Regions from separate parts of the Nocardioides sp. T5 genome, predicted to be linked through region 1. Evidence: riboswitches for the same ligand, from Rfam matches in the RefSeq annotation. Region 1 holds a riboswitch; the other holds the start of a gene.
What was found. Region 1 has a riboswitch for cyclic di-AMP ahead of ACNKF0_RS14370 (NlpC/P60 family protein). Riboswitches for the same ligand answer to the same signal wherever they lie in the genome.

Region 2: linked by a shared signal. The riboswitch ahead of ACNKF0_RS16440 (C40 family peptidase) and the one ahead of ACNKF0_RS14370 (NlpC/P60 family protein) in region 1 are both predicted to bind cyclic di-AMP.

Annotation. Positions count from the first base shown of each region.
Region 1 is NZ_CP182415.1:2,939,922-2,944,399, forward strand. Features, by position in the region: gene ACNKF0_RS14360 (Flp family type IVb pilin) at 1-2, shown strand, start outside; gene ACNKF0_RS14365 (hypothetical protein) at 217-1,392, opposite strand; gene ACNKF0_RS14370 (NlpC/P60 family protein) at 1,466-2,392, opposite strand; cyclic di-AMP (ydaO/yuaA leader) riboswitch at 2,488-2,650, opposite strand; gene ACNKF0_RS14375 (hypothetical protein) at 2,769-2,975, opposite strand; gene ACNKF0_RS14380 (NYN domain-containing protein) at 3,041-4,282, opposite strand; gene ACNKF0_RS14385 (hypothetical protein) at 4,293-4,478, opposite strand, start outside.
Region 2 is NZ_CP182415.1:3,367,385-3,371,862, forward strand. Features, by position in the region: gene ACNKF0_RS16430 (TetR/AcrR family transcriptional regulator) at 26-703, shown strand; gene ACNKF0_RS16435 (DUF3048 domain-containing protein) at 687-1,709, opposite strand; gene ACNKF0_RS16440 (C40 family peptidase) at 1,973-2,446, opposite strand; cyclic di-AMP (ydaO/yuaA leader) riboswitch at 2,450-2,655, opposite strand; gene ACNKF0_RS16445 (SDR family NAD(P)-dependent oxidoreductase) at 2,763-3,530, opposite strand; gene ACNKF0_RS16450 (phosphatase PAP2 family protein) at 3,656-4,478, shown strand, end outside.

The DNA.
Region 1 (4,478 bases):
GATCGTCTTCGATCAGCGACTCCGCGGTAATGACCCGCCCAGGCAAGCGGATGAGCCCCGGGTATCACCAGGGGCTCATCCGCGTCGGGCTGCCGGATAGACCTCCCACCGTGCCCGACCGGGTCGAGGGCACCGTGCAGCTGCGTACCCGAGAACCATCACGTCGAGGGCGACCGGATGCCGGTCGCCCTCGGAGCATTCTCCGGGTACACCGACTCAGAGGGCCACGTCACGTAACCGGCCCTGCCAGGCCCGCGTGAGCGAAGTGACCGTTAAACCAGCTCGTCGTTGGGCACCTTGGGCCGAGCTGCCGCGCGAGGCGACGGCGTACACCTCCACCAGTCCGCGCTCCCCCAGCCGCTCAGCAATGATTCGACACGCCAGCCAGGCTTCCTCGTAGCGGGCCTGGAGGTCTCGCGCATGGGTATCGAAGTCCGCCGCCGTTGGCAGTGCCTCCGGAACACCTTCCCGCCTGACCGCCTCGATGGCCCGACCCAGGGTCACGCGGTCCGGCAGTTGCGTGTCGCGGAGCGCAACGTAGTCGGCAAACCCCTCCATCAACCACGGCTCGACCGGCCTGCGGACCGCATTCGTCGCGACGTGGACCAGTTCGTGGCTCATCACCACCTGCGCACCTGCGCGGCGCAGCCTTTCAGTGACGTCCGGGTTCACAAACACGTGAACCGGTCCTTCGGTGTCAGATGCACGCCCGACGGGGGCAGTCACGGCGGCGATGCCGGCATACGTCCCGGGGTCGGCGCCGAGCGTCTCGTCGAGGCTCGTCGCGCTGGCAGGAACCTCGACCACGACGGGCGAGCTCCAGTCCGGAAGGACTCGTCGTACGACCTCGATCCCCCGCACCGCTCGTGCTGCCACATCTTCTGCAACGCTTGAGGGTCCGTCAGCCATCACCAGGACGTCGTTCGCCCGCGCCACTGACATCCGCCCGCGCAGCCACAGCGGTAACCGACCGCCGTCTGCAGTGGGCGCCTCGAACCCCGCGATGCCGAGCCCCTCGCCGTGCGGAGCAAAGCGCACCGCCACGTCGCTGCGAGCCGGCTCTTCGTCGAAGCCGCCAAGCTGCCACGTGAGCTCTGCTGTGCCGGTCCACGAGCCGTCCGCCGAAACGGTCCCCACCTGGTCGACGTAGCGCGCGGAGACGGCCGTGAGGTCCAGCGAGCGGACGTTCGTTGCGATGCCCGCCAGCAGGCTCTCTGCTGAGGGGACGTCAGGGGGCACCAGCTGCTCCAGCTCCGTTCGGTCGCGGCTGTCGATGGCGTCGACGAACGCCGCCAGGGCGGCCGCGGCCTCCGCCGGGCTCGCACGATGCGCCTCGGCGGGACGCGGCGGCGCAACCTCCTGACGTCCGTCCCGCGTGAGGACGACGACCACCAGGACGACAGCGAGGAACAGCGAAAGGCCGGCCGCCCACAGGAGTGGACGACCGGCCTTCGAGGTCTGCGTGTCAGCCAGGACGGACCGCGCCGACGTAGGGCATCGAGTAGAGGCCCGAGACGGCAACACCGGTGCCGGGGTTGGCGGCGTGCACGATCATGCCGTTGCCGATGTACATGCCGACGTGGCTGATCGGGCTGTAGTAGAAGACCAGGTCACCGGGCTGCAGATCGCTCGCCGCGATCCGCGGGCCGGAGCTGAACTGGGCGCTGGAGGAGTGCGGGAGCGACACACCGGCCTGCGCCCAGGCACGCATGGTGAGGCCGCTGCAGTCGAACGCGTTCTCGCCCATGGCACCGTAGACGTAGGCGTCGCCGACCTGTGCCATGGCGTACTGCACGGCAGCAGCGGCGCGACCAGACGCCGGCACGGAGACGGAGCTGGGCGCGCGGGTCGTGGTGCCGCGCGAGGCGAGCACGCGGTCGCGCTCCTCGGCCTCGAGGTCGGCGAGCAGCTCCTTGGCCTCGGCCAGCTTGTCGTCGACGGTGTCCTTCTCGGCGCTCAGCTGGTCGGTGAGCTCCGCGATCTCCTTGGTGCGGGCACCAGTGGCCTCACGGCGGATCTCGAGGGCTGCGAGCTCGGTGTCGTAGTCGGACAGCAGCGAGGCCTGGAGGTCGTTGAAGGACGACATCGTCGAGAGCGAGTCGAGGAACGCTCCCGGGTCGTCGGAGACGACGATCTGACCGACGGTCGAGATGCCCTCCCCCTCGAGCTGTCGGACGACCGCGTCGGAGACCTGGTCGCGGACGGCGTCGAGACGCTCGTCCTGGCGTTCCTGATCGGCCTTCAAGCCGTTGAGGTCGCTCCGCAGGTCGGCGAGGTCGAGCTTGGCGTCGTGGAGGCGCTCCTGCGCCGCCTCGGCCTCGTGGTAGAGGCGGTCGACGCGGACCTTGACGTCCTTGATGTCGGGGTCGGCCTGCGCGGGGGTGGCGGGCACGAATGAGATGGCAGCGATCGCGGAGAGACCAAGAACGGTCGCGCCAACTCGCTTGCGGGTGTGAGCCACGAGCGGGGGAACTCCTCGGGGTGTCGTACGCCTACCAGGTGAGCTGACGGGTTCGGCACGACTTGGCCTACCTCTGCTCCTCGCGCCGCTCGCGCAGCGCACCTCACAGAGGATTCACCCCAGGGGGAAGTGTGGTTCCCCGGCTCGTCGACCACGGGTGATGCGGGGGGCGTGGTCCACGACTCGGCGCGACGCCCGCGCGGGCCGGGTGACCCACTGCCACGGACGTCAGCCCACACCCTAAACCGCCCACGGAGCGGTCGCCAATCTTCGGGCCAACTTGTGGGAAGTCGTGTCGGACCCCGGCTCAGGCTGACTCGATGACCGGGCCGCTGACTGGCTCAACGAGCCTCAGCGGTGGCACGAGGCCGCCCGAGGCCAGCACGTCGAGCGCGGCCATCTCGTCGTCGTCGATGGTCAGCTCGGGCGGTGGGCCGAGGAGCACCGTCACCACGCAGTCGTGGCAGTGCAGCCCGCGCACCACGCAGGTGTCGCAGTCGATCCGTGTCGTCATGTTCCGAACGGTGACAGGAGCCACCGACAGCGCCTCCGCGGCGTGTCGCGGACCGGCGTGTCGGGCTAGGAGCCGATCACGCCGAGCAGCGCCGACGTCGGCACCGACCGCGCACCCGCTCGGACGATGTCGCGTGCCACCGCCTGGTCGTCACTGACAACCACGACCACTCGCCCGCGGGGCTCCGCCGCCACGAGCTGGCGGATCACGTCGTCGGCGATGACGCCCTCCGGGCTGAACACCACCCGGACGCCACGCGGTGCCGGCATCGCCGTACGCACCGTGGACTCCGCCGCGTCGAACACGACGGTCGTCTCCGCCCCGGTCCGCGCGACCAGCGGTCCCAGCGCCGCGACCAGTCTGCTGCGCTGGGCCTCGAGGCTCGCGGTCGGCCACCGCTGCTTCGTGACGTTGTAGCCGTCGATGACGAGCCGCGCTCGCGGCAGCGAGAGGGTCTGCTCCAGCGTTGCCGAGGTCGCCGGCGCGCTCGACGCGGGCGCGGACTCGATGCCCGCCAAAGCCGACTCCACGGCGTCGCCCGGCGAACCACTCACCGCGGGGAGGGCGAGCTCGCGCCGGAGCCCGGTCGCGGCGTCGATGACCGCGTCGAGCAGGAGCCGGGCCCGGATGCTGGCGGTGTCGCGGTCGGACCGCGCGTCCCGGCGGCTTGCCGCGAGGCCGGACTCGGCCTCCTCCAGCTGCGCGCGCAGGCGTCGTACGTCTGCCTCCGCCGTGCGCGTCGCCGTCTCAGCCGCCGCGACGGCCTCGTCCCGGGCGGCGTACGCGGCGACCCGCGCCTCCTCGGCCGCTCGGAGCACACCGCGGGCCTCCCCCAGCCTCTGGCGCAGCACCTTGTGGTCGGCCTTGGCGCGCTCGCGCTCGGCGCGGTGCTCGGCGCGTACGGCGGTGAGCTCGGCCTGCAGCGCAGCCACCTGGGCGGACAGGCGGGCATGTTCTGCGTGCGCCTGCTCGTCGCGCGACTCGTCGACCTCGAGGGACTCAGCGACCTCCGTGACGACCGCCTCCCAGCCTTCCTCCCTGGCCAGCCACGCGCGCGCAGCCGCGTCGACCGGATCATCCAAAGACGCCTGCACCGCCGCGACCTGCACCGCCGCGTGCTCCCGGAAGGTGTCGTCATCGAGCGCAGCCCAGATCACCCTGCCACCGAGCCTCGCACGACGGGCGGGCGCGAAGCCTGCGACCTTGCGCAACGCGGGAGGAACGGGGCTGACCGACGGCAGGACCGCCGAGACCAGGGCGACCACCCGCAGGCGCAGCCGCTCCGGCACAGCCGCAGGGTCGGTCACGGTCGTTCCGTCACCCGGCGGCCGGGTCGGCCGACGTGTCGGCCGCGGCGCGGTCAACCAGCTCGATGGCGTCGTTGCGGCCGCACCAGCGGCAGGACACCGACTCGACCGCTTCCGAGAGCACGGTTTCCTCCTCGACCTGGTGGTCGCCGGCGAGGTCGAAGTGCCAGTAGTCCGTCGTACGGCGGGTGCGCGT
Region 2 (4,478 bases), 430 kb from region 1:
GCCGGGGTCACCTAGGCTGCGGGCCATGGAGAACCGCGGCCGGCAGCGCTACTCCGACGCGACCAAGCGGGCGCTGGTCGAGGTGGCCGAACAGCTCTTCACCGAGCACGGGTACGCCGCCACCTCGCTCGACGCGATCGCGGCCGGCGCCGACGTCACCAAGGGCGCGCTCTACCACCACTTCAGCGGCAAGCAGGCGATCTTCGAGGCCGCCTTCGAGCGCGTGGAGTCACGGGCCACGTCCGGCATCGCGCAGGCGACCGAGGGTCACCGCGACCCGTGGGACAAGGCGCGGGCCGGGTTGCGCGCCTTCCTCGCCGCAGTCCAGGAGCCGGGCTACCGCCAGGTCGTGGTGTCCGACGGACCCTCGGTGCTCGGTCACGAGCGCTACCGCGAGCAGGAGGAGCGCTCGACGTACGCGATCGTGGACGAGATCGTGCGGTCCGTGCTGACCGCCGACGGCGGCGCCCTCGACGACGCCCGGCTCGACGACGCGATGCTCGACACCTTCACCCGCATCTTCTTCGGGGCGATGTCGGCAGCGGGCGGCTCGGTCGCCGTCAGCGACGACCCCGCGGCGGCAGCCCAGCGGGTCGAGACGGCGGTCGGCATCATCCTGGCAGGCCTCCAGCGCCTGCTCGAGGAGGACGCCGGAGCGCTACGGGCGAGCCCGTTCGACGCCGGGACTACTTCGCGAAGGTGACGTTGCCGTTGACGGCCGGGACGAGCTCGACCCACACGTGCCCCGCGGGCACGGTGAGCTCGCCTCGCTTGGTCGAGAGCTCGATCGGACCCTTGAGGCCGTCCTTGCTCCACGTGCCCTTCACGACCCGACCGCCGTGGAAGAGCAGCGCCGAGCCCTTGCCCTCGAACTTGGTCTCGGGCACCGGGTAGCCCGCCGGGTCGCGGTAGCCCGCGTCACCGACGCGCACCCGCAGCACGAGCACGGAGTCGGCGGGGAACTGGTCGCCCTCGGCGGCGTAGGAGTCGGTGTTGACGTAGCCGCCCTTCTGGAACTGCCAGCTCGTGGAGTGCGCGCCGAAGTCCGCGGTGAGCGTGCTGGCCTTCGCACCCTTCGGCAGGTCGGCCTCGTCCCCCCACGGCAGGTAGGGGGGCGGCTCCTCCTCGGCCTTGAGGCGCTTGGCGATGTCGCCGAGGCGGGCGAAGAGGTTGTAGGGGGCCGAGCGCGTGGTCTCGCGGTAGACACCGGCGTCGCCCTCGGTGATCCAGGGGATGCCGGCACCGTTGACGCGCTGGATCGTGACCGGGGCCGCGCCACTGGTCACGACGGTCGCACCCTCGGGCACGATCCCGATGTCGCTGGCGCGCATCGAGCGGACCGGGCCGATGCTGGCGGGAACCTTCGAGTAGTAGAACGCGGCGAGACGCGTGTAGCCGCCCTCGACGAGCTCCTCGACGACGAGGTCGGCCGAGCCGAGACCCACCTGAGGGGCGCTGGAGGAGGTGTTGTCGACCTTGGTCACCACGACGGGGTGCCGGGGGGCGTCAGCCTTGCGCTCGAGCCCGGTCAGGGGCCAGTACGTCGGCTCCGGCGGCTCCTCGGTCGTCTCGGAGGCGGTCGGCTCGGAGGACGCCGAGGCGCTCGGCGCCGGGTCGTCGTCGCCACCGCTGCAGCCGGCGAGCAGCAGCGTGGCCGCCGCCAGGGTGGCGACGATCGCGCGGGACGAGGGGTGGCGACGGTGACGCACGGGGGACTCCGATCGAGCGGGGGTGTCGAGCCAAGGAAAGTCTGGGGGCGGGGGGGGGGGGGGGGGGGGGGGGGGGGGCCCCCCGCGCCTTCCCGATCGGGGAAGGCGCGCCACAGGGTAGATCAGCAGGAACGACCTACCAATCCTGCACTGTCACCCGCATCCGGGCGCCGTTCAGGCGCGGCGGAGGGTCCCGCCGAACCACGCGGAGGTCCACGGAGCGGCGACGTGCACGCGCGAGCCCGGCCGCGGGGAGTGCACCATCAGCGCGTGCCCGCGCGACCAGCGCACCAGCGCAGGAAGATCGCGGCGTGGTAGACGCCGCCGCTGCCGTAGAAGAACATCAGGTCGCCGGGACGCATGTCCTTCTTCGCGATGCGACGAGCAGCACCGGCCTGGGCGCTCGAGGTCCGCGGCACGGCGATGCCCGCTCGGCTGTAGGCGTAGCGGATCAGGCCGGAGCAGTCGAAGCTCGACGGACCGGCGGCGCCGTACGCGTAGGCGTCGCCGCGCTGGGCCATCGCGATGTTGCGCGCAGTGAGCACCCGGTTGGCAACCCGACGCTTGGCGCTGACCCGCGCCGTCTTCTTCGTCGTGGTGGTCGTGGCGGAGGTGTTGTCGGAAGTGCTGCCGCTGGGTGCAGCGTTGGCAGGCAGGGCGCTCATCGTCGATGCGGTGAGGCCGAGCCCGGCGAGGGCGAGCGCGAGGGCTCGTACCTTGTGAGGGGTCGCAGGCATGGTTCGTCCTTTCCCACGCCTGTGAGGTGAGCTGTCGGGCTAGGGCTGGAAAGTGCCCTGCCACCGCGCTCCCGTCGTGCTGCTGAGAGCTTGGGCGGCTTCGCCCCGAGCCGGTCGATGACCGGCAGTGGAACCTGTGGGTCCCCCACTCCTGCCCCGGTGTGTCTCGGGGGTCGTCCCGGCCGGGCAGGACTCGGCGTAGTCCGGGACGGTTGGGTCTCTCGACCGCCATCCAAGGTGACAGACGACCGATGGAGACGCAAAACGGCCACGGCCCCCGAGCGGGGACCGTGGCCGGGATCACGCCCGGGAGGGCTCAGCCCAGCTTGCGCCCACCGTCGACGTACAGCGTCTGACCAGTGATGAACGACGCCTCGTCGCTGCACAGGAACGCCGCGGCCGCAGCGATGTCCTCGGGCTGGCCGACGCGCCGTACGGGCGTCGCCTCGGCGTTGAGCCGCTGCAGCTCCTCGGGCTCCATCTTGAGGCGGCGCGCGGTGGCGTCGGTCATCTCGGTGGCGATGAAGCCAGGAGCGATCGCGTTGGCGGTGACGCCGAACGGGCCGAGCTCGATGCCGAGGGTGCGGGTGAGGCCCTGGATGCCCATCTTGGCCGCGGAGTAGTTGGCCTGGCCGCGGTTGCCCAGCGCGGAGACGCTGGAGAGGTTGAGGATCTTGCCGTACTTCTGCTCCACGAAGCGGGACTGGGCCGCCTTGGTCATGTTGAAGACGCCCTTGAGGTGGACGTTCATCACCAGGTCCCAGTCCTCCTCGGTCATCTTGAAGAGCAGGTTGTCGCGGGTGATGCCGGCGTTGTTGACGAGCACGTGGATGCCGCCGAGCTCGTCGACCACCCGCTGCACGGCGGCCTCGGCCGCGGCGGCGTCGACGACGTCACAGCCGATGCCGACGGCGCGGGCGCCCTCGGCCAGCTCGAGCCGGCCGGCAGCCTCCTGCGCGGCGGCCTCGTCGAGGTCGAGGACGGCGATCGAGGCACCCTCGCTCGCGAGGCGCTGCGCGATGCCGAAGCCGATGCCTCGCGCTGCTCCGGTGATGACGGCGACGCGACGGTCGAATCGACCCATCTCGTTTACTCCTCAGGTTCGGTGGCTGCTTGTCGTCCGGAGCGTAGTGGGCGCACGTAGCGAGAACTCGTGAAGGTTGGGTGCAGGCGATGCGCCATCCGGGTCCACCTCGCTACGGTGGACGGATGGGACGGGGGGGCTTTCGTGGCGCCGTCGCCGTGGCAGCGGCGATGGCCGTCGCCACCGCGCTCGTCGCTGCCGCCTACGACCTGCCGGTGCGCGACCCGGACGGGGTGTCGATCCCCACCTGGGTGCGGCTGCCGGCGATCGTGCTGCTCGCGGTCGCGCTCGACGTGGTCCCGCGCTGGGTGGCCGCGATCCGGCGCGACGCGGTCGGCGCCTGGCCGGCCTTGCGCGCGGTCGTCCGCGAGCGCTGGAACCGCGACCAGGTGCAGTTCACCGTCGTCGGGCTCGCCGCCTGGTACGTCGCCTACGTCGCGTTCCGCAACCTCAAGGGATACCTGCCGTTCGTCACCGACCGGCTGTGGGACACCGAGCTCGCGCGCGCCGACCGTCTCCTCTGGCTCGGTCACGACCCGGCCGACGTCCTGCACCAGGTGCTCGGCACCGGCTGGGCGGCGTGGCTGATGTCGGGGGTGTACGTCCTGTGGATCGGCCTCGTTCCGGCGATGCTGGCGATCGCGCTCGTGTGGACGCGTCGCTCCCGCACCGGCGAGCTCTACGTCACCGCGGTCTCCTTCAACTGGCTGATCGGTGTCGGCGTCTACTACCTCGTCCCGTCGCTCGGCCCGATCTACTCGGCGCCGCAGGGCTTCGCGGACCTGCCCGACACCTTCAACACCGGGGTCCAGGAGCTGCTGCTCGACGACCGCGTGGCCGTCCTCGCGGGCCCCTGGGACACCCGTGCGGTCCAGACCATCGCCGCCTTCGCCTCGCTGCACGTCGCCATCACGGTGACCACGTGCCTGGTCGCCGAGCTCATCCGGC